Linked DNA regions of Lacibacter sp. H407. Each later gene encodes a partner of the first gene's protein in a complex. Links are inferred from orthologs where the notes say so. Each region holds a gene or a part of one and is shown on either strand. Other genes may lie near its edges.

The links.
Region 2: the proteins of mnmG (region 1) and mnmE are in contact, whole or in part, in a solved structure (PDB 9HIP), measured with the Escherichia coli proteins. The link is inferred for Lacibacter sp. H407 from one-to-one orthologs.

What each region holds. Positions count from the first base shown.
Region 1 is NZ_JBBKTU010000001.1:1,300,354-1,315,525, forward strand. The notes cover bases 5,584-8,511. They hold mnmG (tRNA uridine-5-carboxymethylaminomethyl(34) synthesis enzyme MnmG), read left to right. Parts: upstream 5,584-6,077; coding sequence 6,078-7,946; downstream 7,947-8,511. Other genes in these bases: WG989_RS05630 (hypothetical protein), read left to right, coding at 5,584-6,006; WG989_RS05640 (TonB-dependent receptor domain-containing protein), read left to right, coding at 8,174-8,511. Also shown: WG989_RS05590 (hypothetical protein), read left to right, coding at 1-33; WG989_RS05595 (DUF3089 domain-containing protein), read right to left, coding at 36-1,088; WG989_RS05600 (isopenicillin N synthase family dioxygenase), read left to right, coding at 1,158-2,102; chrA (chromate efflux transporter), read left to right, coding at 2,169-3,347; nadD (nicotinate (nicotinamide) nucleotide adenylyltransferase), read right to left, coding at 3,327-3,914; WG989_RS05615 (FeoA family protein), read right to left, coding at 3,933-4,160; rRNA maturation RNase YbeY, read left to right, coding at 4,218-4,658; WG989_RS05625 (CAP domain-containing protein), read left to right, coding at 4,655-5,317; more of WG989_RS05630, read left to right, coding at 5,389-5,583; more of WG989_RS05640, read left to right, coding at 8,512-10,627; WG989_RS05645 (helix-turn-helix domain-containing protein), read right to left, coding at 10,983-11,771; WG989_RS05650 (hypothetical protein), read left to right, coding at 11,787-11,924; WG989_RS05655 (hypothetical protein), read right to left, coding at 11,921-12,190; WG989_RS05660 (fatty acid desaturase), read right to left, coding at 12,506-13,261; WG989_RS05665 (nuclear transport factor 2-like protein), read left to right, coding at 13,546-14,088; WG989_RS05670 (very short patch repair endonuclease), read left to right, coding at 14,602-15,015; WG989_RS05675 (helix-turn-helix transcriptional regulator), read left to right, coding at 15,089-15,172. UniProt on the Escherichia coli protein: NAD-binding protein involved in the addition of a carboxymethylaminomethyl (cmnm) group at the wobble position (U34) of certain tRNAs, forming tRNA-cmnm(5)s(2)U34.
Region 2 is NZ_JBBKTU010000001.1:2,048,603-2,063,790, forward strand. Bases 6,867-9,810 are described here. They hold mnmE (tRNA uridine-5-carboxymethylaminomethyl(34) synthesis GTPase MnmE), read left to right. Parts: upstream 6,867-7,620; coding sequence 7,621-9,000; downstream 9,001-9,810. Other genes in these bases: WG989_RS08945 (energy transducer TonB), read left to right, coding at 6,867-6,963; WG989_RS08950 (ExbD/TolR family protein), read left to right, coding at 7,114-7,581; WG989_RS08960 (hypothetical protein), read right to left, coding at 9,053-9,658. Outside these bases: WG989_RS08920 (ABC transporter permease), read left to right, coding at 1-945; WG989_RS08925 (zinc-dependent metalloprotease), read right to left, coding at 1,027-3,597; WG989_RS08930 (MotA/TolQ/ExbB proton channel family protein), read left to right, coding at 3,902-4,756; WG989_RS08935 (ExbD/TolR family protein), read left to right, coding at 4,843-5,508; WG989_RS08940 (ExbD/TolR family protein), read left to right, coding at 5,535-6,083; more of WG989_RS08945, read left to right, coding at 6,136-6,866; WG989_RS08965 (response regulator), read right to left, coding at 9,855-10,250; WG989_RS08970 (ABC transporter substrate-binding protein), read right to left, coding at 10,247-12,592; WG989_RS08975 (T9SS type A sorting domain-containing protein), read right to left, coding at 12,713-13,474; WG989_RS08980 (DUF8740 domain-containing protein), read right to left, coding at 13,498-15,024. UniProt on the Escherichia coli protein: Exhibits a very high intrinsic GTPase hydrolysis rate. Involved in the addition of a carboxymethylaminomethyl (cmnm) group at the wobble position (U34) of certain tRNAs, forming tRNA-cmnm(5)s(2)U34.

The DNA.
Region 1 (15,172 bases):
GAAACAAAACTGGGTGCTTATACCATTAAATAGTTTTATTTCTTTTGTTGCAAATATGAACTGATTCGCTGTGAAAGGTTTTCTCTTACAGAATAATAGAAGAGATTGAAATCGCCTGCATGATAATTCTTTGTTTTCAAAAACATACCAAAAGGAAACTTTGGCTTGTTGATCCACAGCGCACCGTTAACAATACGGGCACCGTTTGTATGCCGGTATGGTTTATTGAATTTAAATAAAACAGCTCCTTTATTTTCTTTTCTTGAAATGGCAGAATCCGATAATGACCAACTCAACGGATTTACGACCCAGCTGTTTCCTTTTTCCCGCTCAATATAATCCGGTAAATAGCCTTCACGAAATGTACGCCAGGTTACAAAGCACTGCGTATCTGTTGGATCGGTACATGGAGTGAGTTCTGTAAAATAATTTTTCGGTACAGTTAAGCCAACAATGTACGCACACACTAATTGTTCCTTCAACAGTTTGTTTTCAAAAAATTCTTCTAGTAGTCGGCCTGCATGCAATGTTCCCTGGCTATGCGAAGCAATAATGATCGGCCGGTTTTTATTGTGATTTTGAAGATAATAGAGAAAAGCTGCTTTTACATCAGCATAGGCCAATTCCATAGCAGCGTTGGCGTTCGTTGTATCGGTTGAAAAGAATGAATAGATATGTGCCTGCCGGTAACGGGGCGCATATACGTTTGCACTTCCGTTAAACAAGCTGGCTTGGTACAAAATGGAAGTATAGTCGGTTTTTGCATTAATGTCGGCATCATTGATTGCAGCGTTCCAAACAATTCCCTGCAGATTTTTTGCGGTGAGTGTAGTGGGGTGAATAAAGAATACGTCGGCCAGTTGTTCAGTTTTTTGATTTCGTAAGGGTTTGGGAATACTGTCCGACGGGTCCTGCTTGAGGGGATGTGCAGCCCAAAAGCGAAGATCAGCATAGTTTGGAAGACTATCTGCAGCCTTCAGCTCACGTGCATAGTTGCTGGTATGAGTGTGATATGATGATGAGCAACTGGCAAGCAGAACACTAATAAAAAGGAGGCTCCAGAAAAAACCTTTCGTTGATTCAATCAATTTTGTAATTTTTGCAAGTCAAACCTACTATAATTGAATCGAATAGAGTACTAATAAAACGTGATAGTTATGACAATTCCAGTTGTTGATCTTGCAGAGTTTACCAGTGGTGACGTAGTTTTAAAACAAAAATTTGTAAATGAATTGGGCCGTGCTTATGAAGAGGTTGGTTTTGTAGCGGTAAAAAATCATGGTGTTCCAGATGATTTAATAGCCGATCTGTATAAATATGTACAGCAGTTCTTTTCATTGCCACTTGAAAAAAAGAGAGAGTATGAAATTCCTGATCTGGCAGGACAACGTGGTTATACATCGTTTGGAAAAGAACATGCGAAAGGAAGTGATGCACCGGATCTGAAAGAGTTTTTTCAATATGGACAAAAAGCCGAAGGTGAGGAATATATACCGGAGGAGTATCCGGATAATGTTCAAGTGAACGAGATTTCTGCATTCAACCCAACGTTTCACGAGTCGTATCGAGCATTTGAGGAGTCGGGTAAAAAACTGTTACAGGCCATTGCACTGTATCTTGGACTTGATGAGTTTTATTTTGATCAATGGGTGCGTAACGGGAATTCGATTCTTCGTGCTATTCATTATCCTCCCATTACCAATGAGCCGAAAAGTGCGATACGTGCCGAACAACATGAAGATATTAATTTGATCACACTGTTAGTTGGTGCTTCCGCTGATGGTTTGCAAATTCTTACAAAACAAAATGAATGGGTAGGCGTTACTTCATTGCCGGAACAAATAGTAGTGAACGTAGGTGATATGTTGCAACGGCTTACCAATAACAAATTACGCTCAACCACACACCGTGTTGTAAATCCTCCACGTGAGTTATGGCACACGTCCCGCTTTTCAATTCCATTCTTTTTGCACCCGAAAGGAAATATGTCCTTAGCATGTTTGGATAGTTGTATTGATGAAACAAATCAAAAACATTATCCGGATGCAACAGCAGGTGAATATTTGGATGAACGCTTGCGTGAAATTGGTTTAAAAAAATAGACAGCGAAACAACTTAAAACGCATCACCTGAAATTTATCCGGCACATTCCTTTTTTAAAAGCTGTATTGCTTTACACGCTCACTGCATTCGGTGGGCCGCAAGGGCATATTGGAATGCTGATGAAAATATTTGTAAAGCGACGCAGAGATTTAACGGAGCAGGAGTTGACCGATCTCATCTCGTTCTGTCAGTTGCTTCCTGGTGCAAGTTCTACACAAACCATTACACTTATCGGTTATAAACGGGGAGGCTTACCACTTGCATTGGTTACACTCATTGTGTGGGTGTTACCTGCTTGTTTAATAATGGGTGGGCTTTCGTTCTTTGTACATTTTCTTGACAAAAAAGCACTGCACACGGATATTTTCAAATTCTTACAACCGATGGCCGTTGGCTTTCTGATCTATGCTGCATGGAGTACTTACAAAACAGCTGTGAATAATCAGATCACCCGTGTCATCATGGTAGTGGCGGCTGTAGCCGTTTATTTATTTTTTAAAACGCCTTGGGTGTTTCCCATCATTCTTATTGCTGCAGGTGTTGTTACAAATTTTAATAAGAAACGTATTCCGCAAAAAGAAATACCTCGCCGAAAAGTAAAATGGACCAATATCTGGATGTTTGCTTTTGTATTTATTGTTGCCGGTTTTTTGAGTGAAACTGCAAGAAAGCAACAATGGGAAAACCGGCGTGCTTTTAATTTATTTGAAAATTTTTATCGTTTTGGAAGTTTGGTTTTTGGAGGTGGACAGGTATTAGTGCCAATGATGTATGAGCAGTTTGTAATTCGGGAGAAAACGCAATACATGACGGGAGAAGAATTATTAACTGGTGCGGGTTTTGTGCAAGGAGTGCCGGGTCCTGTTTTTTCAATGGCATCTTATGCGGGTGGCATGGCCATGCGTGATTTGGGGAAAGAGCAACAGGTGCTTGGAATTATCATCGGAGCCGTCGCAATTTTTTTACCGAGTCTGTTATTGGTGTTATTCTTTTTTCCGATCTGGAATAATCTAAAAAAGTATGCAGTTGTATACCGATCGTTGGAGGGGATCAATGCTGCAACGGTAGGTCTAATGGCAGCTTCTGCCTTTTATGTAGCAAGAGATATTTCCATTCTTGATATGAAGGCGATCAGTTATCTTAATCTGATGGTTATTTTTTCAACAACAGTTTTGTTGACAACTACAAAAATTCCGCCACCGGTAATTGCATTTGTTTGTCTGCTACTCGGCTGGATTTTTTAGTTTGTAATATCCAGCACTTTCAATTTCATCACACACAATATCGGGAACAAGATAACGGATCGATTTGCCTTGTTGAATTAACTCACGGATATGTGTAGCCGAAATTTCTAACAGAGGCGCCTGCAACACTGTTAGTTGTTTTACATTCGGTTGAACGGCGGGGAAGCCGGGTCTTGTATAAACATGAATCGGATAATTATTCATGATCGTTTCTGCATTCTTCCATTTATCAAGATTTTGCAAACTGTCACTTCCCATTATGATCGTGAACCGGTGTTGAGGATATTTTTCCTCCAGGTAGGCAAGGGTGGTAGTTGTGTAAGATGGCTTGGGTAAACGGAATTCAATATCAACAGCTTTCATCGCTGCTGTTTTTTGAATAGCAAGATTTACCAGATGAAGCCGGTCATATTCGTTCAAGAGATGTTTTTGCTGTTTAAACGGATTTTGTGGAGATATGATAAACCAAACCTGGGCAAGATCGGTCTCGTTCAGGATATGCTGTGCAATGATCAGGTGCCCGTTGTGAATTGGATTAAAGGAGCCAAAATAAAGTCCTATTTTCATTAATTAATTGAAATACAATTAGTTAGGAGTGTTTACAAGTATGCTTCTTGCTTCTTCAATGCGTAGGCTTAATTGATAACCTGCCACTTTAATGCTGATCGGATCGCCCAGTGGTGCCAGCATTTCTACCAATACTTCTTCGCCCGGAACACAACCCATTTCCATCAGTTTTAAAAAGATCTCATCATTTTCAAATGAATGAATCACCCCTTTCTGTCCCGGTTCTAACTCAGATAATCTTTTCATATTCAATTGCAAAAGTATTGCATCCTGCTTTGAAAGTTTTCCGAATTTTGGAGAATAATGGCAGCTACTTCCGTTCATTTTTTTTACCAGGATATCAGGTTCAGTTTACCCAAGCGAACACTACTCAAGAGTTTTATCACAAAATTGTTTTCAACAGAAGGGCAGCGGCTAGAGAGTATCAATATCATTTTCTGCACCGATGAGGCGTTGCTTGCCATTAACAAAGATTTTCTACAGCATGATTATTTCACCGACATTATCACGTTTCCTCTGTCGGGAAAGGGAGAGCCTGTAAACGCTGAATTGTATATCAGCATCGATCGGGTAAAAGATAATGCAAAACAAGCTGCTGTAAGTTTTCAAGAGGAGCTGCATCGGGTGATCTTTCATGGTTGTCTGCACCTTACTGGCTATAACGACAAGTCTTCACAACAAATTAAGAAGATGCGTGAACGTGAGGATCATTATTTGCGTTTATACGCCAAACATCGTCCATGATCCGTCTCGCCTTTTCTCTCTTTCTTCTTATATCTACCGGTCTTGCCTATGGTCAAGGTGTGATTGTACTTCAGGATAAACCTTTTGTGTACAAGGATAACCGTGATACAGCTGTTTGGAATAGACTAACGGCAAACTCAGCGTTCCGGTCACTCTCAACCATGGAGCAGGAGTTTTTCTATTGGAGCAATCTGATGCGAAAGAACCCGGCAGGGTTTAGCGAAACGGTTGTAAAAGAATTCCTGATTCAGTTTCCGGAGGCAAATTCAGCGGAGGCAAGATCGTTGATCACCGATCTGAACCAAGTGAAAGCGGTGCTTCCTTTTTTGCTTCCTGATGAAGGATTGATCCGAATGGCCAAGACTCATGCAGCCGATCTCAAGAACAGGGGCGGGATCATTTCCCATCAATCAGCTTCAGGGAAAGGTTTTGTTGATCGAATCAAAGAGATAGGAGGGTACCGTTGCGGGGCTGAGAATGTGTTTGTAGGAACGCCTCAGGCATTGGACGCCTTGATCCTGCTTTTGATCGACAAAGGAATAAGAGATAAAGGACATCGAAAAAACCTACTTGATCAAAATTTTACAATGATGGGAGCCTCCTTTGTCGAAACCGGCAAGAGCAAGGCTGTATTGGTTCAGGATTTCGGCTGTAAATAAGTTTCACGAAACACAGTTTCACCCTGAAACTGTGTTTCGTGAAACAGTAACTTTGCTCAAAATCAGAACACATGCCCAGAAAGAGATGGACTCCTCAAACAGAACTTACCCCCTCACTTTTAAAGTTCAGAGAAAAGAGAAAGTGGCAGATAGCACTTAGAAGGTATTTGCTGGAGCGTAATCCTTGTGTTTCCTATGCGCCTTACTTTGGACTGGATATTGAAAGCTTCCGCAAATGGATTGAAACACAGTTCTCTCCTGACCTTTCCTGGGACAGATTCGGAACCGACTGGCAGTTCGATCATATTATACCCGTTACTTATTTTGATTTTGCAAGCGATGAGGAGCTAATGCTTTGTTGGAACTTCACAAACATTCGGGTGGAACGGGCACAAAGCAAGAAAGAAAGCGGCAATCGGGTGGATGTGTTGATGGCAAAGGATTATTTCGGGAGGCTTTACAATGAAACAGGTTATGAGGTTTGCCGGGCTTTATTGGAAAAGATTACCCGGATTGAAGTGTCGGAGATGATTTCAACCACTCAGCAAAAGGAGTTTATTAACCAGCACAAAGACTATTTACGCCATATTGAAGGCTTTAGCTCCTATGAATTTGAACTAGTGAATTCAGGCAGAGATATCGAAGAAGTAAAGAAAGAAGCAGAATTGATCAAAAAGCTAGGTCGCTAGACCTTTGCTGCCAATTTCCTGATGGTTAAACGAAAACAAGTTGGAAAACAATTTGGCTAACTTTGCGGCTTATGTTTCCAGAATACGATGTGATAGTAGTAGGCGCCGGACACGCCGGTTGTGAGGCTGCAGCTTCTGCGGCCAACATGGGTAGCAAAGTATTGCTCATTACCATGAATATGCAAACCATTGCCCAAATGAGCTGTAATCCGGCCATGGGTGGTATTGCAAAAGGACAGATCGTACGGGAAATAGACGCCCTCGGAGGTTATAGCGGGATCGTAAGCGATAAAAGCATGATCCAGTTCAGGATGCTTAACAGGTCCAAAGGTCCGGCTATGTGGAGCCCTCGCACACAAAATGACCGGATGTTGTTTGCCACTACCTGGCGGGAAATGCTGGAGCAAACTCCCAATGTTGATTTTTACCAGGACATGGTGAAGGGATTACTTGTAAAAGATGGCTATTGCAATGGAGTCATCACTGGACTTGGTCATGAGATCAGGTCGAAAGCGGTAGTAGTAACCAGCGGTACTTTCCTGAATGGCGTTATCCATATTGGTGAAAAACAATTGGGCGGTGGACGTATCTCCGAAAAAGCATCCACCGGTATTACAGAGCAATTGGTAGAACTGGGTTTTGAAAGCGACCGTTTGAAAACTGGTACACCTCCACGTATTGACGGGCGCAGCCTCGATTATTCCAAAATGGAAGAGCAAAAGGGCGACGAAGAGATCACCGGCTTCTCTTATATGGATGTGCCCATCATCAAACCTGCTGAACAACGCAGCTGCTATATAACGTACACCAGTGCAGCTGTACACGATATTTTAAAAACCGGCTTCGATCGCAGCCCCATGTACCAGGGACGCATTCAGGGTACAGGTCCCCGTTACTGTCCAAGTATTGAAGATAAGATCAACCGATTTGCAGAACGGGAACGTCATCAATTGTTTGTAGAGCCGGAAGGCTGGAATACGGTCGAAATCTATGTGAACGGCTTCTCGACCTCATTACCGGAACAAGTTCAATACGAAGCGCTTCGTAAAGTGGTGGGTTTTGAGAATGCCCGCATGTTCCGCCCGGGTTATGCCATTGAATATGATTTTTTTCCACCTACACAGTTAACCTATTCGCTCGAAACAAAACAGATCCAGAACCTCTTCTTTGCCGGACAGATCAACGGTACCACCGGTTATGAAGAAGCAGCCTGCCAGGGATTGATGGCGGGCATCAATGCACATTTAAAAGCATCTGAACAGGCACCGTTCATTTTGAAACGTAGCGATGCATACATTGGTGTACTCATTGATGATCTCATCAGCAAAGGGACCGATGAACCATACCGCATGTTTACAAGTCGTGCTGAATACCGCACCTTGTTGCGCCAGGATAATGCGGATCTGCGGTTGACAGAGCTCAGTTATAAAATGGGATTGGCTACACAGGAAAGGATGGACAAAACAAGAAACAAACTTGAAGCGGTAGAAAAGATCAAACAAACACTCAACGAAATTTCATTAGCGCCGGAAGAGATCAATCCATTTCTTGAAGCGAACAATAGTGCTGCGTTAACACAGAAACAAAAGGCTGCACAAATTCTGTTGCGCCCCGGCATATCATTACAACAACTCATCCTTGCATCACCCACTTTGCAACAACTAACGGGAACGCCTACCGCAGAAATTGCGGAGCAGGCCGAGATACAGGTGAAATATGATGTATATATTGAAAAAGAAAAAGAACTGGTACAACGGATGAGTCAATTGGAAGATCTTGAAATTCCATCCAGCTTTGATTACAACAAACTCTCTTCACTAAGTACCGAAGCATTACAGAAGTTTAAAAAGATCAAACCACAAACATTAGGACAGGCATCACGCATCTCCGGTGTAAACCCAAGCGATGTACAGATACTGATGGTGTATATGGGACGATAGGAGATGATGCACATCATTTCTGTAAATTTCTGACAGCTTTTTAGAACTGTTAACTCCATTTATCTTTTTCGTTTTACTGCCTGTCATTAATTGCTACGATATCATTCGTTTTTCAGCAACATTTGTTGAACCGAATCATCATGCAATATAGAACGAGGCCATAATCGTATTGCTTTGTCTTATACAATGGTTGCTGTTGATTCAGGTGTAGCTCAACACTTGAACAAATGAAAATTACGTTAAACCTTATCATCCTTTTTTTTGCTTGTATTGTTGCAACAGCACAAACATCCGTGCGTGGAAAAATTACATTGAAAGTTGCCAATCAAGATCAACAACCGGTTGAGAATGCAACAGCTGAATTATTACGCAGCAACGATTCTTCCTTAGTAAAAACGGCGTTATCAGATAAAGCCGGGCTGGTTGAATTTGAACAGATACCATTCGGTACTTACATCATCCGCACAAGTTTGGTGAATCACGAAAAACAATTCTCAACAGTTGTTACAGTTTCCGAAACGCAAACATCAGTAACCGTCGCTGATCAGGTGTTGCGTCCATCAGCCACACAATTAAAAACAATTGAAGTAACCGGAAGGAAGCCGTTTATTCAACGACTCGGCGATCGTATTGTGGTGAATGTAGAAAACAGTGTCGTAAATGCAGGTAGTTCTGCATTTGATGTGCTGGAACGTTCGCCCGGTGTTTTAATTGACGCAAATGATAACCTAAGCATGCGTGGACGCAGCGGCGTTATCATCATGATCGATGGAAAACCAACACCCATGAGTGGTGCAGACTTGGTAAATTATTTACGCAGCCTTCCATCCAATGCCATTGAACGGATTGATCTCATCACCAACCCATCATCCAAATATGATGCGGCGGGTAATGCGGGCATCATTGATATCCGCATGAAAAAAGATCAACGCTTTGGAACCAATGGCAGTATTACAGCCGGTTACGGACAAGGTGTTTATCCAAAAGCAAACGGTGGAATTAATTTCAACCATCGCAACAAGATCATGAACTTGTTTGGTGGCTACAACTATGCCTACCGGATGAACCTCAACAATCTTTTACTCGATCGGAATTTTTATACCGATGGTGTGTTTACCGGAAAAGATGAAAAAAACAACTACACCAAAATTCCACTCGACTTACACACGCTTCGCTTAGGTGCCGATTTCTTTCCATCTAAAAAAACAGTGATCGGTTTTGTTGTGAACAGCAATTTGAATTTTATCAATCCATTTAATAATAACAGCTCGGTTGTAATTGATGGAAACAAACAACCCATCTTCACCTTCCGTACACAAACAAGAAACAGAAGCAGTAACCGGAATGCAGTGGGGAATGTAAACATCAAACATACATTCGACAGTACAGGAAGAGAGCTGACTGCAGATATTGATCTTGGTTATTTTGGCTCAGCTAATAATTCACGTGTAGCAACGCAATATTATAATCTCAATGGCGGACAGTTGCAACCCGATTATATATTAGATGGTTTGCAGGATGGTATTCTTCGTCTTGCAACAGCAAAAGCAGATTATGTACATCCGTTAAAAAACAAAGCAAGGTTCGAAGCAGGATTTAAAACAAGCCTGGTGCATGCAGATAATGATGCACGCTTTTTTGACATGAGCAACGGAACACCGGTGGATGATGAAAACAAGACCAATCATTTTTATTATGATGAAAACATCAACGCTGCATATACCAACTTCAAAAAAGAATTCAAGAAGTTTGATCTGCAAATTGGTTTGCGTGCAGAAAACACTAATGTAAAAACAAAACAGGTAAGAGGGAATATCACCTGGGATTCATCGTACACACAATTATTCCCCAGCGCATTCTTCAATTACAAATTGCATGAAGATCATACATTGGGTGTGTCGGTAAGTCGCCGCATTGATCGTCCCAATTATTCGCAACTCAACCCCTTCCTGTTCTTGATTGATGTAACAACCTATTCAACCGGTAACCCATCACTGTTGCCACAGTTCACCTGGAGTTATGAGTTGAATTATACGATGAAGAATATCAACTTTACATTGGGTTACAGCCGTACAAAGAATAATCAGAATATCGTGATCACCCGTTTCAAAGATGTGTTCCCGAATATTCCGAGCGATGATAACATTACTGTACAGATACCGGTGAACCTCACCTCATCTGATTACTATGGCTTGACCATTGCTGCACCTATCCGTGTGAACAAGTGGTGGAACATGATGAACAACGCCAATATTTTCTACAATCATTTCAACGGTAACCTTGCAGGTACCACGCTGGATAATGGAAAAGCTGTAGTAAGTCTGAGCAGCAACCACACATTCACATTTGGAAAAGGATGGACCAGTGAGTTATTTGGAAACTATAACTCCGGAGGACAATACGGGTTTATGGTGATGCGTCCGCAATGGGGTGTTGGTGCAGGTGTGCAAAAAAGTTTGTGGAAAGGAAAAGGACAAGTACGGTTCAACATCACCGATATTTTCTGGACCAACCTTCCACGTGCAACAATAACGTATAATAATTATGTAGAAATATGGAGAGCCTACCGTGAAACAAGAGTAGCCAACCTCAGCTTCACCTACCGCTTTGGAAGTAATAAAGTAGCACAGGCAAGAAGAAGAACAACGGCATCAGAAGAAGAACGCCAACGTGCCCAGTAGCCACGAAGGCACAAAGGCAGAAAGCAGCACGAAGAAGATTCGGTTAATCCTTCTCTTTGAGAATTTCGTGACGTAGCGACTTTGTGGCGAAAAACTTAGATACATTTTTTCTCATGTTGATATCGGGCTGGTAGTCTTGCCGGCCCTCTTTTTTTGTTTGCCGCAAAGACACAAAGACGCAAAGTGTCACAAAGGAAAAACAAAAGGCAATAAGCAATTGGCAAAGCATCAAACACTTCGATTGGCTGTATTTTTTTGCCTATTGCAAATTGTCAATTGCCTATTATTTTTGTCCGACCGGTATCGGATCAAAAGAGTAATACACAAAGTGAAGTTGCTCAAAGCTCGCAGCTTCTTATCGTAGCTCTTTCTTCCTTGCAATTTGCAATAACTGTAAGTGTGGTTGTAAATGTACCAGACTGTCTTTTTGTAAAAACTGGCGGAGATGTTTGTAGAAATGACTGTAATCGTAATACCCATACACGCCGTAGTGAAAGGTTTGCGGACGGGTAATGATATGACTAACGGCTTTGCGTATGCGCAGCACCTGCAGTGCCTGCTTACTGCTGAGGCCGGTACTGGTTTCAAAATAACGTTGCAGTGTGCGGGTGGAAACATGATGCTGGGCAGCCAGCTCTTCCACAGCGGTATGGAAACTATTATCGATCACCGCTTTTTGTAAAATGGAAGTAACAATGCTGATGGGTTTTAATGAACCCTGGTATTGCTCAATGATCTGTTCGTAATGCTGGGTTAAATACTGTACCCGTTTTTCAAACGTAAACAAATGCTTTACATTATTGATCACTGTTTGTTCCATCAGGTAACTCAATGGAAACATGGTGCCGCTGTATTCGGAAAAATTCACCTTCTTCTCAAAGATCACCGGACTCACTTTAAACTTGATCCCAAACACCACATTGCCGGGTTGGTGAAATGCTTCAATATTATTGAGCCTTGGTAAAAAGCCATCGCCACGCAGTTGTTGTTTGTTTTGCTCGATCTGCATGGAGTAAGGCGTACCCAGATTAATGAGATACGAATAACCAAGATTGGGAAACAATACATCGCTAAAACCTTCCGGATATTTCTGCCAGAGATGTTCAAATTTTGTTTGCCAGAAAAACTCAATGAACAATGCCAACGGCCCCGTTACATAATGTCGGTAGTAGTTAGTTTCGAAGTGATCGGTATGAACAAACTCAATGTGTTGCACGCTACCAAAGTAAACAACAACGCAACTGTATGCAATGGATACGTGATGAACGGCACACCGCTTATCAACTATTCACGTTAACGATTTATTAGTAAACCGTACACAAACAAACCAAGCGTTAGTAACACGTGCACAAAGAGCCATGCTTTTTGCCAGCCTTTTCGGTTAGTCCACTTAACAGCTGGGTTAAACGGATCGAAGATCAATGCGATTCCCAGGTTGGATGCTGCGGTAAAAATATCCTTACTTACAAACAGAAAGTAAAGACTTAATAAAACGAATGCCACATAACCCCAGCGGTTGATCGCAGGGCTGATGTCTTTTGCAGTTGTTTTTTCTGTTGTCATGTTTTTCTTTTCTGATAGGTAGACGTCACAAGAAATTTGTTACAACCTTCAATGTTAAGAAATCATGATCTGCCTTTGTTTGCCACAAAGACACAAAAGCACAAAGCGGCACAAAGAAGAAAATCAAATTGATCATTCCTCTAACGGAGTGTTTCACTGTATGCCTTATCCGATAGATATTGGTTTTTGTCTTTTTTTCTTCTTCGTGTTCCTTCCTGCCTTCGTGTTTCCGTGGCAACTATTCACCAACAAAAAAAACGGCCGTCAGAAAATATCCAACGGCCGTTCAATTATGATCAGTAGTAAAAATTAATGTTACTGTTTGCGCTGTGGCAAATGCACCGGCTTTAAACGAATGATGTGCAAAGCATGCATCACACGCATAATCAGAAAGGTAAGATCGAACTCATACCACTTCCGTGCAAAGTTGGCATTGTCTTTATCCTTGTGGTGATTGTTTTGAAACAATTCGCCCATCAGCAATACACCCCATGGCGTTGTGTTCTTACTGTGGTCTTCAATTTTAAAATTGCGGTAACCCAACTTATGACCAAACCAGTTTACAATAGCACCTTGGATAGGGCCCATCAAAAAATGAATCGGCAACAAGAGGAACCACCAGAAGCTTGGTGCAAAAAAGAAATAGAAGGCAACATACCCTGCAATAAAAAAGCCACGGGTAATATTGTTATGGCCAAACTTATCGAGCTTATCCCAAACAGGTAAGTACTCACGTGTAAATTCGGGATCGGGTACATTTTTACCGGTAACAAATCCACTGAAGATACGTGCTGTGTGCACCATCATTTGCCAGATATCTTTAAAGAAATGCGGAGAGTGCGGATCTTTCTCCGTGTCGCTGTACGCATGGTGCATGCGATGCATCACCGCATATGCACGTGGAACTAAAAACGAAGAACCCTGTACAAACCATGTTAAGAAATAAAATGTTTTTTCCCAACCCGGTTTGGCCGTGTACATCTGGTGGGAAGCATAACGATGGAGAAAGAATGAGTGGAAGAACAAACTTAAAAACCAATGCAATGTAAAAAACAAGAGAATCGCTGTCATGAGAAACGTAAATAGAATAAATGAAATAAGGTTGCAAAGAAAGCATATAAAAAGCACACAACATGAACTGTAGAAAAACAAGACGAAGTTTTGACCCAATTACTCAACACTCAGTCGTAAAAGCAAACAACTGTGTGTTAAAAACTGGTGGTAACTATCTGTTCACTTGCCAATTACAATCACTAACTTTCTGCAACAGAACCCCACCCCGTTGATTGCTTGCACTTAGTTCCACCCCCATTGATTGCTGCCACTTCTATTTTTTTACTCAAAACCAACCACACATGAAACATGTTTTCCTGGTAGCCAGCATTATTGGCCTTATGCTTGCGTGCAACAACGAAACAGAAACTCCAACAGATGCGGCCACAGCACCTGCTGCAACAACAACTCCCCCCGATCTTCCGTACACTGCCATGTATTCCAGCAGTTGGGATACCAATGTATCGGATACTGATTTGAAAACGGTGCTGCAGAGTTATAAAGACTGGGCCGATGGAAACCTCGATGGCGTGATGCGTGCCATGGGCGATTCGGTTTGGGTAGATGGAAGCGATGGTGTTAGTGCCAATTATTCCAATGCCGATCTGCGGAAACGTTGGGCACCATCACGTGACAGTCTCAGCTCTGTAGAAATTCAAATGGATGCCTGGCATAAAATGCGCAGCGAAAAACAGAAAGACAGTATTGTGGTGGTGTGGTATAAACAAATTGATACCTACAAAAGCGGACGAGTTGATTCGGCGCATTACCATGATATCAATATGGTAAAGGGCGGAAAAATTGTTTGGTACAGCCAGTACAAACGCCCGCTGCTTAAAAAGTAACTACGAACCCAACCAGTATATGAAGCAGCAGCCAAGTGGTTGCTGTTTTTTTGTGCCACCGAGGTCCGGCTCTGCCGGTCATATTCCTGCTGCCCAACCTTCCTGTCATCCCGACCGGTCCCGCAATCGGCGGGAGGCACGAGGGATCTGATCTGTTGAAAAATGTTTTGCCGTCGATGAACACAAAAGAACACAGATAAAAAACAGCCAATAACAGCAAGCAGTAAGTACGGTCGGCCCGGCTCTGCCGGTCTGAACGCTTGAAGAAACTTCCACGCCGAGTTCACTTAGTTGGCAGAGAAAAATCCCTTTGCGCCCTCATCCTCTCTGCATGAAAAACAATCAATAGTAGTACGGTCGGGACGGTTTCACCGGCCTGAACGCTTGCAACAACCCGACTTGAATTTGCTTTGCCTCTTGCCAATTGTTACTTACATCTTACTGCTTGTCCCTTGAATATTGCACATTGTCTATTGCCCATTGCTCCTCACTTCTCTTTTCTACCTTTAGCCAATGGCCGATGTACATACCAAAGCACAACGCAGCTACAACATGAGCCGCATCAAAGGCAAAAACACAAAGCCCGAACTGCTGGTGCGGAAATATTTACATGCACAGGGCTTTCGTTACAAACTGCACGACAAAACTTTACCCGGCAAGCCCGATCTCGTATTACCTAAATACAACACCGCCATCTTCATACACGGCTGCTTCTGGCACGGACACGCAAACTGTAAATATTTTACCATTCCCAAAACAAGAACCGATTGGTGGATGGATAAGATCAATAAGAATCGTACGAATGATGTAAAAGCAATGAAGCTGCTGAAGGAAGATGGATGGAAAATAATTACGATCTGGGAATGCAAACTAAAACCTGCTAAGCTTGAACAAACACTTGCCGCTCTGGTAAAAAAACTCTCCTGATTAATTACTCCCACAAACTGAACGTGACTTAAAGGCAAATGTACTTTACGTCACATGCTTTACTATTGTTTTCATGGATATGAAAACCAAAATTGGTTTGCGCATTAAAGAACTACGCACCGATCAAAATCTCACACAGGAAGAAGTTGCATGGAAA
Region 2 (15,188 bases), 750 kb from region 1 along the record:
GGATTTCCTGCAACGGTAAGTATTTCAAAGTTTGCCAGCGGAAATGCAACCGTTGTGTTTGAAGATCAAAAAACAAACCCTACCGTACGGGTGATCGGTGGCGATGAAAATTACCTGATCAATAGCGGGTATGTGTTAGACCAGGGGAGAGATTTTAATAAACTGGATGTGGAGAGTGGACGGAATGTGGTGATCATTGGAAGCGATCTGGCAACAAAATTATTTAAGGGAAGGGCAAATTATGCCATCGGAAAATTGATCCGTATCGGATCAAACCGATACAGGATCATCGGCGTTTTAAAAGCAAGAGGTGCAAGTTCGTTCTTATCGTTGGACAATCTTGCGCTCATTACTTACAACAACGTTCGCCGGGTGTTCAGCAGCACCGGAAGCTACAGCATCACCATCAGGGCAAACGACTTTAAACAAATGGATGCGGCAGTGGGAGAAGCCACCGGTGTGTTCAGGCAGGCTCGTAAGCTCAATATTAAAGAAGCTGATAATTTTTATGTGGACCGAAGTGACAGCATTGTTGAAACACTGAAAAATACATTACGGTATGTGCGTTTAGCCGCCATGGTCATTGGTATTATTACACTTATTGGAGCGGCAATTGGTTTAACCAATATTATGCTGGTGGCGGTGAGCGAACGTACACGTGAGATCGGATTATCAAAATCATTGGGCGCAAAAAGTGGAACCATCCGTACACAGTTTTTATGGGAAAGCATTCTCATCAGTTTGCTCGGTGCTTTCTTTGGTATCGTATTGGGAATTTCTGTTGGTAACCTTGCAGCGGTATTCTTAAAAACAGGATTTATAGTGCCCTGGCTCTGGATCATTGCGGGTGTGCTGATCTGTTTTGTTACCGGTTTACTGGCAGGTTTATATCCTGCTATGAAAGCATCGAAATTGGATCCCATTACTGCATTACGCTATGAGTAAATTGAATGCATCTGTTCAAATATAAAAGAGAGCCGCTTCAAATGAAGCGGCTCTCTTTTTATAATGATCAACACTTGTTCCTTATCTTGGTTCAAGAATATTGGTGATACGATCGCTCAAATCCTGCAAGTGCAGTTTCGTCATTGCATCTGTAGTAAGAGGCAATGCAACTTTAATATCATTCTTCAGCGTACGCAATGTTCCTTTCAGAATTGAGTAAGCATCGGTATTCTTGATATTCAATGAAGGTGAAACCTGGAATGAAATACCAATGCCACCAAGTGTTAGCGGAGAAGCCCCACCCGGTAACAGAGTAATGATTCGTTCTACAAACATTTTCTGCAGATTACGACGATATACATCGGTTGCTTTACGTGTATACACTTCGCTGAAGATCGAACGACGAAGATCGTCCATTACTTCTGTTGCTTTGTATGCACTGTTACCTAATGTAGCTTCTGCTTCAAACAGTTTGGTCATGGTTGATCCGCTGATGATACGATTCAAAACAGATTCCTGTCTGTTTGCAATTATGATCTGCGGATTGATACCTGTACGGCTGAAGATATCGTTATTGATCAACCAGGTTGGGGTTGCAAACAACTGCTGGTTTAAGAAATTCATTGCTTCTTTTTGCGTTGCTTTTGGCGTAAACTCATACACAGGTCCTGCTTGCTCAGTCATTTTTGGTGTTTCATAAATACCGCCAATGTTTTTTGCAACATGACCCATGTAACGTCCGAATTGTGTTTGCACCTGATTGTACATTTCATCCAAACCTTCATAGCTTTCGTTTGGTTGTTTGGTCCAGTTGATTAAGTTCGGCACAATACGTTGCAGGTTCTTGATACCATAACCACTTGCTTTCATTGCATCGTTACCCAAATCTTCGTTTTGTGAACGTGGATCGTCAGGATTTGTTTCTGTACCAAACCAAAGACGTTTGTTTTTCAAACGCTCAGTGGTCATTTTTTGCAACACAGGAACTTCTGCTTCTGCTGTTTTGTAATCAGGCATCCAGCGGTAACCCCATTCGATCGCCCATTTATCATAATCACCAATACGTGGGAACAAGCCCAGTCTTGATATATTATCTTCCGGTTGTGCTACGTAGTTGAAACGTGCATAATCCATAATAGATGGCGTATGGCCATTTGCTTCAACCCATGCTTTATTACGAAGGCTGTCAACAGGAACTGTTGAAGAAGAACCATAGTTATGACGAAGGCCTAATGTATGACCAACTTCGTGTGATGATACAAAACGGATCAACTGTCCCATTAAATCATCATCGAGCACCATTGTGCGTGAACCCGGATCAACAGCAGCTGTTTGTATGAAATACCAGTTGCGTAAAAGGCTCATTACATTGTGATACCAGTTGATATGACTTTCCAGAATTTGTCCGCTGCGTGGATCGTGTACATTTGGTCCGCTTGCGTTCGCAACTTCACTTGGTTTATAAACAATGGCACTGAAACGTGCATCTTCCAAACTCCAGGTACTGTCTTCTTGTTTTGTAGGAGCCATTTTACCCATGATGGCATTTTTAAATCCTGCTTTTTCAAACGCAACCTGCCAGTCGTTTACACCATCGATCAAATACTTCACCCATTTTTTAGGTGTTGCAGGATCGATGTAATAAATGATCGGATTTTTAGGCTCCACCAATTCGCCACGCTTGTATTTTTCGATGTCTTCATCTTTTGGTTCGAGTTTCCAGCGAACCGCCATTTGAATTTCTTTTACACCCTGTGGGTTTGCATCGAAATCGGTATAGCGTCTTGTAAAGAAACCAACTCGTGGATCGAAATAGCGAGGCTTTGCAGGTGTTTTTGGCAACAATAACATTGAGCTGTTTAATTCCAATGTGAAGTTTGCACTACGGGCAGCAGCAGCAAACGGATTTGTTTGTGCACCGGGGGCAGCAGCACCACGGCCGAATGTTTTTACCGTTTTAATTTCAACATTCATCGGGTATGACTTGATACCAACGGTATAAGATTTGTCGGATTGAATAGCGCCCAATTGAAGACTTGCTTTGGAACCTGTATTAAAAAATAATACATCGTTATCGCCAGCAATATATTCTGTCATATCAATAACAGTAGAACGTGTATTGGTAACCGAATCTCTGCCATAGGCACTTACTGCAAACGACTGCATAATGGGTTGAATGTTTGAATTCACAACCGCATTGAACATGCCTTCTGCATCGCTTCCACGTTGATCGTAAGAAACTCTTCTTAAAAACACCCGGTTATTCGGGCCTTTTTCAAAACGGATCACGTTGTTATTTACAATATCACCTGCATAACCAGAAAAGCCATTGCTGAGGCCGCTTGCCGATTTTGAAATACGTGTAACAATAAGGATATCTCTGTTCAGCAAAGAATCTGGTAGTTCGAAATACGATTTGTCGTCAACCGTGTGCACCTTAAATAAACCGTCGTCGGTTTTGGCTTTATCGGTGATTACTTCTTTGTATGGCTTTGGCCCTGCAGTTGGACGTTGAGCCGCCGGGGGCATCATACCGGTTGGAGGTTGTGTACCATTGCCGGTTGGCGGGTTGCCGGGCCTGTTTTGTGCCACAGTAGTTAAAGCACCGCTCAGGAAAACGAGCAGGCATAACGATTTTACATTTTTCATCATACTTTTTATGGGGTTTAAAAAAATCGATTGAAGGTAATTGGAATAACCGAAACCTGAGTTATACAACCAACGAGTGGAAAAAGTTAAGGACAGACGGCGAATTGTGATAAATGGTGCAAACGATTGATAGAGAAAAGAAAAAATTAAAATGTTTGGGAGTTGCGGAAAATAAATATTTCCCTAACTTGTGCCACCCTGCATGAGGGAAATGGTTTGATTTTTTGAAAAGGAAAATTTCATAGAATTGTACCACTATTAAAGATTTTAAAAACTTACTTAATTAAAAACCAAAAAATCAATTGTCATGGCTGAAACTAAACCAACGGCAGCAAAGGCTGCAACTTCAGGTCAAGCAAAGCAGAGCAGCAACGTTATTTCGTGGATCGCACCAATCGTGTGTATCATTGCCGGTTACTCTATCTGGCGTTTTATTTTAGGTAACCCAAGTGGTTTTGATGAGCCCGCAACGGAAGGTTGGTTCTGGCCGAAACATCACAAACCAAAAGGTGCATTGAATGCGATTTATGAAGGTGGTATCATTGTACCGTTTCTGATCGGATTGTTCTTAATGGTATTTGTATTTTCTATTGAGCGTTTCCTTACCATCAGCAAGGCAATGGGTGCAGGTAACGTAACTGATTTTATCCGCAAAGTGCAATATCATCTTGCTAATAAAAATGTTGATGCTGCTTTGGCAGAGTGCGACAAGCAAAAAGGTTCTGTTGCAAACGTAATGAAGGCAGGTTTAAGAAAGTATCGTGAAATGACATCTGCAACAGATTTGGATCATGATCAAAAAGTAGGCGCTATTCAAAAAGAAGTAGAAGAAGCTACCGCACTTGAATTGCCAATGCTTTCAAAGAACCTCGTGTTCTTATCTACCATCACTTCACTCGGTACATTGATCGCCTTGTTGGGTACGGTATTAGGTATGATCCGTTCATTTGCCGCTCTTGGTAAAGAAGGTGGTGGTGGTGATGCAGGTGCCTTGGCCCTTGGTATCTCTGAAGCCTTGTACAACACAGCTTTGGGTATTGCCACTTCGTCGTTCGCCCTCATCATGTACAATATCTTTACAACAAAAATCGATTCGATCACATACGGTATCGACGAAACAAGTTTCACATTAACACAGAGTTTTGCTACTCAGTATAAATAATCAAACCAATCTTCCGAAAAAATAATCGGAATGATGGTGTGGAATTTAGCTGAAATTGAATCTTCATATTTCAAAACTTTCAAGTAATGTCTAAACTCAATAAAATAGCCAGGAAGAGTACATGGGTGGATATGACGGCCTTTGTGGACGTAGCGTTCCTTATCCTGTCGTTCTTCATGCTGGCAACAAAATTTAAGCCACCTGAAGTGGTTAAAATTGAGAATCCAAAGTCGGTTTCTTCTGAGAACGTGAAAGATAAAGATGTTTTAAAAGTATCGTTTGATAAGGACGGAAGAGTATTCATCAGTTTTAGTAACGATAAGGATGGCAAAGAAAAAGCCCAGCTTACAGCAGAGGTGCTCAGCCGGCAGAAAGGCTTGGGTCTTACACCAACTGAAATTTCCAATTTTATCAAATTCTCGGTAGGCGGTATCGGTGTACCCGTTCAAAATCTGAAAAGCTTTCTGGCTTTCAGTGATGATGAGTACAAGTCGTTTCAACAGCCCGGTATACCTGTATCAGATACATTGAACAATCAGTTGAACGATTATCTGGGTGCAATGTTAACCGGAACCGGCGGCCGTCGCCCGGCAAATGTGATGTTAAATGGCGATAACGCAACAAAATATCCCTACTTCAAAAATGTATTAGCTGCATTTAAAAAGAATGGTATTTTCTCGTTTAAGTTGGTAACATCGCTAGAAGGGGTTCCTTCGGGCACACCTTTGTACAAAACACAGAATAAAAAATAATTTAGTTAACATTAAATCACTGAACAATGGGAGCAGATGTATCAGCACCGGAAGGTGGGGGTCATAAAAAAGGCCCGGGGGTCAAGAAACAAACCCGTAAGGATACCAAGGTGGACATGACACCCATGGTGGATCTCGGATTCTTGCTTATCACTTTCTTCGTGTTTACAACGACAATGAGCACGCCCAAAGCGTTTAAGCTGAACGTTCCTGACGATACTGCCAAGGACGAAGAGCAAACAGAAGCAAAAGCTTCGGGTGCGTTTACGGTATTGCTCAGTAAAGAAAATCATGTGTATTTCTACGAAGGCCAGTTAGACGCTGAAGGAAAAAACTTTAAGTCGTCCAATTTCAAGGAAATCCGTGCAGAGCTCCTGCGTAAAAAGGCCAACACTCCGGAAAAAGATTTCGTAGTGATCATTAAACCAAATGAACAGGCCAGTTACAAAAACGTAGTAGATATGCTGGATGAAATGCAGATCCTGGAAATTAAGCGTTATGCAGTAGTGGATATTGCCGAGGGTGAAAATGCCTTGATTGGCGTTACCGAAGGTACTCCTGCCGGTGGCAAGTAATGGTACGTATGGAATTTTCTGATTGCAGCATCTAATATTAAAACCGTTAATTATGGAAGTAAACAAAATATTAAGCGCCGATTTTCTCGACATCCTGTTCGATGGCAGGAATAAGGAATATGGTGCTTATGAACTCCGCAGAAACTACCGCAAGCGGTTAACAACTGCATTGGCAATTACGGCCGGATTGGCCTTGTTGATCTTTGTAGCGGTGATCGTGAGCCGCAGCGTATCGGCCAATGAGAAAACAAAGGTTAAGTCAACCGATGTTACTCTTTCAGAGATTAAGCAGGAAGAGCCGGTTAAAATTGAACCGCCACCCCCGCCACCTCCTAAGCAGGAGCCACCAAAAATTGAGATCACCAAGTTTACTCCTCCAAAAATCGTTGAAGACGAAAAGTTTGAAGAGAAAAACGAAGTGAAGGAACAGGAAGAAATTACCAACGTAGGTAAAATTGACCAGGAAGGTATTAAGGATCCCGAAATTGTGAATCCTCCTAAAGTGGAAGAAGAAACAAAAGTAGTGGAAGCTCCAAAAGAAGATCCCAACCAGGTATTTACCAAAGTGGAAGTGGAAGCCCAGTTTCCCGGTGGTGAAGGTAAATGGAACCAATATGTACAACGTGCCGTTGAAAAAAATATTGACGACCTCGTTGATGATGGTCAGGCTGGTACATGTGAGGTTCAATTCATCGTGGACAGAGAAGGTAACGTAAGTAATGTAGAAGCATTAACCATGAAAGGTTCGGTACTTGCACGTATTGCAACAGATGCGATCCGCAAAGGACCTAAATGGATTCCCGCTATTCAAAACGGCCGTCAGGTAAAAGCATGGCGTCGTCAAAAAATTACGTTCCGTCTGCCAGACGAACAACCCTAAGACCTTTTCAAGAAGGAATATACAAGCAAGTTCCCCATCGGTTTTTCCGATGGGGATTTTTGTTTTTGTCCGACGGTTTTTGTTGACAGTAAAAATTTTTTGTTGTTATGGATTTTGTTGTTGTTATCATCTCAGTATAAAACAACGCTTATGTCTGCAATAGAAAATACAAACGACAAACGGGCCGTCCGCATCGACTTTGCACCAATGGTTGACCTTGGATTTTTGCTCATTACCTTTTTTGTTTTTACTACTTCCTTAATGGAGCCAAAGGCATTTGGTTTGCATATGCCGGAAGATGGTATAGAAACGCAGGCACCCTTATCTGCAACCATTACACTAACCCTATTGGAAAACGGACGTATTGATTATCTGGAAGGCAGTGAAGCACATGTATTGACCAAGGGCAGCACACATTTGTATCAGCAACAATCGTTGCGTAAGCATTTGCTTGAAAAGCGAGAACGTATCATTGAACAACTCGGTTCTGATGAACAATACACCGTGCTCATTCAACCAACATCACAAACGAATTACAAAGAAATGGTGGATGTATTGGATGAAATGACCATCACCGGTATTAAAAAATATGTGCTGTTGCAGGATAAAGCAAATTAGGGATGTGGCTATTCTCTTCCATCGGGCTATTTTTGCATTATGCTTGGAAAATTAGTAGGCTGGGATGATACGATCGTTGCATTGGCTACTCCGCACGGTGTTGGGGCAATTGGAGTGATCCGTTTAAGCGGACCAAAAACAATTGACATCGTTAATCAATTATTCCCTTCGAAGGATCTGTCAAAACAAGCATCACACACGATTCATGTTGGGTTGTTGAAAGATGGAGAACATGTGTTGGACGAAGTAGTAGTGTCGTTATTTAAAAATCCGAAAAGTTATACCGGCGAAGATGTGATCGAAATTTCCTGTCACGGGTCTCCATTTATACAGGAACAAGTCATCAACACACTTGTAAAGCACGGAGCACGTTTGGCAAAGCCGGGTGAATTTACACAACGTGCTTTTTTGAAAGGCAAGCTTGATCTTACTCAGGCGGAAGCAGTGGCCGATCTTATAGCCAGTAATACAGAAGCATCGCAAAAAACAGCGCTGCATAATATACGTGGCGGTTTTTCATTGGTATTAAAAGAATTGCGGGAACAACTGATCACATTTTCTGCATTGATCGAACTGGAGCTTGATTTTTCGCAGGAAGATGTGGAGTTTGCCGACCGTACAAAATTTTACGAACTCATTCACCGATCACAAAAAGTAACTACCGACCTCTTGCAATCGTTCCAGTTAGGGAATGTGATCAAGAACGGTGTAAGTGTTGCTATTGTGGGCAAACCCAACGCAGGCAAATCCACGTTGTTGAATACACTGCTCAATGAAAACCGTGCTATTGTAAGTGAAATAGCAGGTACAACGAGGGATACGATTGAAGAGATCATCAATATCAACGGAATTTTATTTCGTTTAATTGATACAGCAGGCATCCGTAAAAGTACAGATGCAATTGAAGTGATCGGTGTTGAAAAGAGTATGGAAAAAATGCAGCAGGCCGATCTTGTTCTTTACCTGTTTGATGTGAACAGTGAATCACAAGCTGAGTTAGAAACGGCATTACAGCAAGTGCAGGAGCAGAATAAAAGTTACTTGTTGATCGGCAATAAAGTTGATCTGCTGGGAGAAGAAAATGCACAACAAAAATTTTCAGGCGATGGCGTATTTTTTATAGCTGCCAAATCAAATAAGCACATTGATGTATTGAAAGAAAGGTTGGTTGATAAAATTGTACAGGGAACCATTCAGCCGGAGAATACGATTGTTACCAATGCCAGGCATTATGCAGCGTTACAGGAAGTAGAAAAATCGCTTGTTGATATAAAAGCAGGACTTGATAATAAACTTTCAGGGGATCTGCTTTCCTTGGACATCAGACGATGTTTGCATTTTCTCGGAGAGATCACCGGAGAGATCACCAATGAAGACCGGTTGGATTATATTTTCAGTAAGTTCTGTATCGGAAAGTAAAAAGCGTCGCCAATATAAGCAACGCTGAAACCAAAACAACTGCATGAGACGGTCAGGGAATGTCGATACTCCGGATGGTACATTCGTTCACAATTTTCCCATCGCCATATTTATCCCAAAAAATCACTTGTATGTTATAATTCTTTTCCCATTCCATGGGCTTGCCGGTATTGATGGTACATTTTAATCTTGTTGCTTCCTCTTTTTCAAATACATCATTACCTGCAAACAGATCTTTATCCTGAAACAGCACTTTCCCGTTTTCATCGCTGATGCGAAGGGAACAGCCAACAGAAACCTTTCCATCTTTCTCCTGCATACCCGTTACATTTTCATTGATGAGGAGAAAACTTTCACCAATCGGAATATCTGTATGATTCAGTATTTCATTATTCATCATCAGTATTGCTTTCTCCAACTCCATGTTTTGATATGTAGAAGTAAGACCGGTTGTAAGATCTTTTTTTACACCTGCAGTTTTATTCATCGAGCAGGCAGAGAAAAAAAGGATCAACAACAGCGAAGAAAGTACCGGCAGTAAACCCGTCGGTACCTGCAACGCTTGTTTAAAGATCGAAAAGGAGTTTTTCAGCAGCATTGACCATGCATTCCGGTGTTTTCTGTTTTGAGTATCCTGTAAAATCATAGATAGCAGCATGTTCATATCAGTTTAACATTGTAAAAATGCAACAGTTAAATAGCAGCATAAAATATTACTGACTGAGATGCAGTACAAATAGATCGAAATGTGGTAAACGAATGTTGAAGCGTAAAACAGAAATTGCAAGTTCAGGATCTAAGCGAAATGCAACAGAAATAATATAGTAGAATATGTAAGATACGAAACAACAAGACTATCTGTCCATTTCTTCAATTGCTTCAGCCGTAAGTGGCTTGGTGAATAGTTTTTTTACGATGGAAAAGTTTTTTGCTTTTAGTTTGTCTTCGTGATACACGGAAGAAGTGTACAAATACACAGTTGTGTTAAAATGATTTCGTTGTTCAAGTTTGTCAATTGCTTTCAGAAATTCCCATCCATCCATCAATGGCATATTGATGTCCAGCAGAATAATATCGGGCAGCGGTTGTTGTAGTTTTAATTTTTCACGAATGTATTCCAGCGCTTCTTCAGGGTTGGTAAACGAATCAATTTTTGTGAGAGGCATATACATGCTGATAATTTCCCTGCTCAGAAAATTATTGATCTCATCATCATCAATCAAAAGAATATGTTTATTCCCCTTGCTCATATTGTTCCAGGTGTTTTTGGCAGGGTGATGGTAAATACGGTACCGTGATCTTTTTTGCTGCTTACATGGATACTGCCGTTGTGCGATTCAAGTTGTGATTTTACAATATACAGTCCCATTCCTTTACCATCGACACCAGTATGAAAACGCTGAAAAAGCTGAAACATTTTAGCGCCATACTTTTCCAGATCGATACCTGAGCCGTTATCAGTAAAAGCGATCGTATACGAATCTTTTGATTCTGTTGTGGTAATATGTATTTCGGCTATTGAACCGGGTTTTCTGTATTTGATGGCATTCGTAATAAGATTCTGAAATACACTATGCAGAATTCGTTTTGGAAATGCAATTTCCTGCACCGCAAATTCATGCGTGATCTTCGTTTCTGTTCGTTGTATCCATTCCCCAATTGAAGTAATTACTGTTTTGAGTAGTTGTTCTAATTGTACAGTTTCGGGCTTTTCTTCTGCTGCAGTGCGAAAGGAAAGTATTTCATTTACATCATTCAATGTTTCATGCAGAATAAAAACACACTCTGTGATCTTTGAAAAATAGGAGCTGTTTATTTCACCCAGTTCATCTTTTTTAAATAATCGTGTAAGGCTCAATAAATTTGCTACAGGCGACCGAAGATTGTGAGAGGTGATGTATGCAAACTGTTGTAATTCACTATTTCGTTTCAATAAAGTAGAAGACAAGTCGCTCAATTCAACTTCTTTTTTCTTCAGATCATCCACATCCAGGTAGATGCCTGTTAAATGTGTAGCCCGGTTTTTATGATCTCTTTTCAGTACTCTGCTGATCAGCAGGCACCATTTCCATTCCCCTGATTTTGTTTTTAAACGTATGATAATACCAGGACTTTCAATTGATGTTTCAATTTGAGCTCGAAATGTTTGGGCTAATTCTGGCAAATCATCCGGGTGAACCTGTGAACGTAAAAAATTCCTGTCGTTTGCAAGCTCATTTGAATCGTATCCAAGATTTGTTGCAAATGAATCGCCCAGAGAAACAGTATCGTTGTCAAGATCAAGGTCCCAAATGCCAATGCCTGCAGCCTGCACCGCCATTTTTAATCGTTCTTTATTAATGAGCAGTTGTTCCTGTGCACGTGTTCGTTCTTTTACCTCCAGCTCTAATTCACGTGTTCGCTTACGCACTGCTTTGCGAAGGGTAATGCCATATGCAAAGAACATTGTAATGATAAATGCGGTTACAATACCGCTGATGAATATAATGCGCCACAATCGTCCTGATTCTGATTTGCCGGGATTGTAAATAAATCCGTCCAATGTAACAGCGGAATCAATAATTCCAAGTGATTTATGTACATCAAGTATATGCTGCCATCTGCCTTCGTTCTGATGCCCGATCTCCACAAACATTGGAAGGATCAGCTTTCTCATTTCTGCCGCTTCAAACAGCAATGCTTCTCTTCTAACATTCCGCTCTTTCACGCCGGGCAGTGTTAAAATATATTCAGCAATTTCTTCGGGGTGTGCCAATGCATAATCCCATCCTTTAAAACTGGCTTTTCTTATTTTTTCTGTAAGCAAAGGGTTTTCTTTCGCCATTTCCTGTGTGGTAAACAGCAAGTCGCCATAAAAATCGATCCCATAATTTACAGGAAGAATTGTGTTTACTTTAATACCGGTGAGTTCCAATTGACGGGGCTCTACAGAAATGTAGCCTGTCATTGCATCAGCATGGCCATTCAAAAGATCGGCATTGTTCCAGGTATGAGGAATAACCCGCAGAGAATCTAATGGGATACCTTCTTTCAAGAACAACGCCTGCAGCTGTACCCATCCCTGATCCTGTGAAGCCATGATCTTTTTTCCTATGAGATCAGATGGAAAATTAATATTTGCCGCAGCAGGTGAAATAACGGTGTAGGGTGAGTGCTGAAACACAGTGCCAAGCACCACTATCTTTTGTCCCATCGCATGGTTGAGAATGAGATCAGAACCGGTAATGCCAAAATCAGCAGTACCATTGAGTACCGCTGCAACAGGCGGATGATCTTTGTCGGCAGGAATAATTTTTACGTTTAACCCTTCATCGGTATAAAACCCTTTGAGTTGAGCTGCATAGTAACCTGCAAACTGAAACTGATGCCACCATTTCAGATGAATACGGATACTGTCAGCAGCAGAAACAGATTTGCTTGTAACGCAAATCAATGTTCCATACATCATCAACTTAGCAATAAATGATATTGGTTTTAGTAGTAACAGTTGGGTTTTGGTTTTAGTCAAACGTGCTCCAATCTCTCCTAAGTTACGGATATAAAAATTATTTAAACTGTAGTTTTCGATTAATTTTTTGTTTACTGCAGGCATAAGAGTACCCGAAAAATCTATTTTTTGCGATTGTGTTGAATAAGCTGCAGATATAGTTGGGGTTGTTTTATTCCTATTGCAGCCAAATAAAAAAGAGGCACGTTATTGTGCCTCTTTTTTCTACTGTACAATTATTTTCTGGTACAGCTCTTTTTGCGAACCAAGTTTTACAATGTAAGTACCCGGTGCAAGTCCTGTGAGTTGAACAGGTGTTTGTGCCGTTATGGTTAGCTGTTTCATCAACCGTCCGTTGTTATCAAATACGAATAATACATCGTTTTCTATCCCGTCTGCACTGATGTTTACAGGCCCTGTGGATGGAATGGGCCATGCTTTCATTGAAATCACTTTTCCATTATTTCCATTTACTAACCGCACAATTGAATACATAAACTTACCATCAATATCTTCCTGCTTCAAACGATAATAGGTTTTACCTCTGAAGTCGTTTGCATCAACATGCGAATAGTTAAGTGGTGATGATGAATTACCATTGGGCGCTGCCGATTTTACAAAGTGGAGTTGGGTAAAGTTGATTTCGTTTTCTTTTTTCCACTCCACATAAAAACCTTTGTTGTCGATTTCCTGCACCGTTTTCCAATCGAGTTGCACCTTACTGTTGTTGATGCGTTTGGCATTGAATTCGAGGCCGAGAACAGGAAGAGGGGCTTGTGCAAGTGTTATCGGTTGCAACAAACCTTGTGTAATAAAAGTTCCATTGCCGATGGTTGTTGTAAAGCTTTCGCCGAGATTAAATTCAAAGTGAATGTTATTGGCTATGCCAGATGAGCCGCTGCTGTTTAATACGGTTGGTTGAATTGTTTGGGCTTTTGAAAAAACAATCATAACCAATAGTGTAGCAGACAAAAAAGTTGATTTCATTTTTTCTGATTTATTGGTCTTTATTAATCTGCAAATACCAGGTGTCCTGAAAACTGTGTAACATTTACATACGATGCACCGCCCTGTGATGCTGATACACCTGTTAATTCAGGATCATTAAATTCACCATTGAACCATCTGAATCGTACATAAACTTTATCACCGGCTGAAAGTTTTGCATCGGTACTTACGGAATAGTTTTGTCTTTGACCAATATTGTCAGGGTTATCCATCAATGTTTCAGCATAAGCGGAAACCTTCAAGCTGCTTATTTGTCCGGTACTGTTTACCCGAACTAATTCAGCCCAGCCAACAACGCCATCGGATCTAATGCCAACAGAGGCATCAAAATGATATACACCGCTGTGAGGTGCTGTGAAAACAGAATTTGCCGCTGTACCACCAACACTAATCGTGTTTCCATAATCATAATCAACATTATTAAAGAAAACTTTAAACCAGTTAATTTCACTGTAATTATTAAGTCCGCCGGGATAAACCCCTGAAACTTTAAAAGCAACTTTAGGCGGAGCTGTAGGTGCGGGTGGTAAATTTTGCCAAGTGGCATTACCAGCAGCATCACTTGTTAATACTTTACCAGCACTTGGGTTTGTATTGCCTCCGCTTATTTTTACATTTCCTACAACTTCCAGTGCTTTGCCTCCCGAGTTTGTTTGAAAAAACTTCCCCGCTACTCCTGAATTACCTGTAGCAATACCAAAGATTGCAGTACCATTACCAGCTGAAGAATACACACCATACCCCAGGTCGTTAGCCATTGCACGAACACCTGTTCCCTCGGCTGTTGCAACACCAAAAATACCGTTACCAAATGCAGTTTCTCCTTTTATTCCCGAGCCATTCAAAGCTTGTCCTAAAACTCCAGCTCCCGTTGTATTTGATCCGGATGTATATCCATGAACTCCATAGCCACCCATTGTTCCGTTTACACCTGTTACACCACCCACTCCCGTTGTATAGCTGTAGCCGGAAATACCACTTTTTGTTTGTGACACACCAACAATACCAACGCCGTTAATACTTTCTCCGTTAATCGCCGGAAGTTGACCCACAGCGTTATTTTTAATCGTAAAAACCGGTGAAGAATTGCTGTTTACAGTTGTGTCGAATGGAAAGACCAACTGTTTTGCCTGTAAACTGTGTATAGCAAACGGCACACTCATCATTTGTGTAGTGCCAAGATTTGCATACGGCTGGCCATTTACACTTATTTCTGTTTGTAAAAATTTTGCACCTGCTGCCCAGTTGATGGTTGTAAAATTTCCCTGAATTGCAGATGCGCCTGCACTGCCGATCTGTACATTAAATAAACCAAACTGGTTGGTAGTTACACTGCGTGTTTCACTGTATTCAATGTTTCCTTCAGGCGTACCTGTATGAATTGATAATCTTACATTGATTTGTTGCCCCGCATAAGCTACACCACTTGCATTGCGGGCAACGCCCTGGTAGTTGATTGCCTGCGGAGCCTGTGCCCAGACAGCTGCCGTAAATAATAGTAAAAAAATTGAAGTGAAAAACTGTTTCATAAATAGATGTTTTGTGTTGATGATGAAATGATTTTTTGTTTGACGGATCAAAAATGGAAAACAATCAACCTATTTAAAAACTTATCTCCTGTTGGTGTGGGGGTTTGCTTTTGAATAGTAGAAAATGACAGTTGAATAGTTTATTGAAAAAATGTTGAACGTAG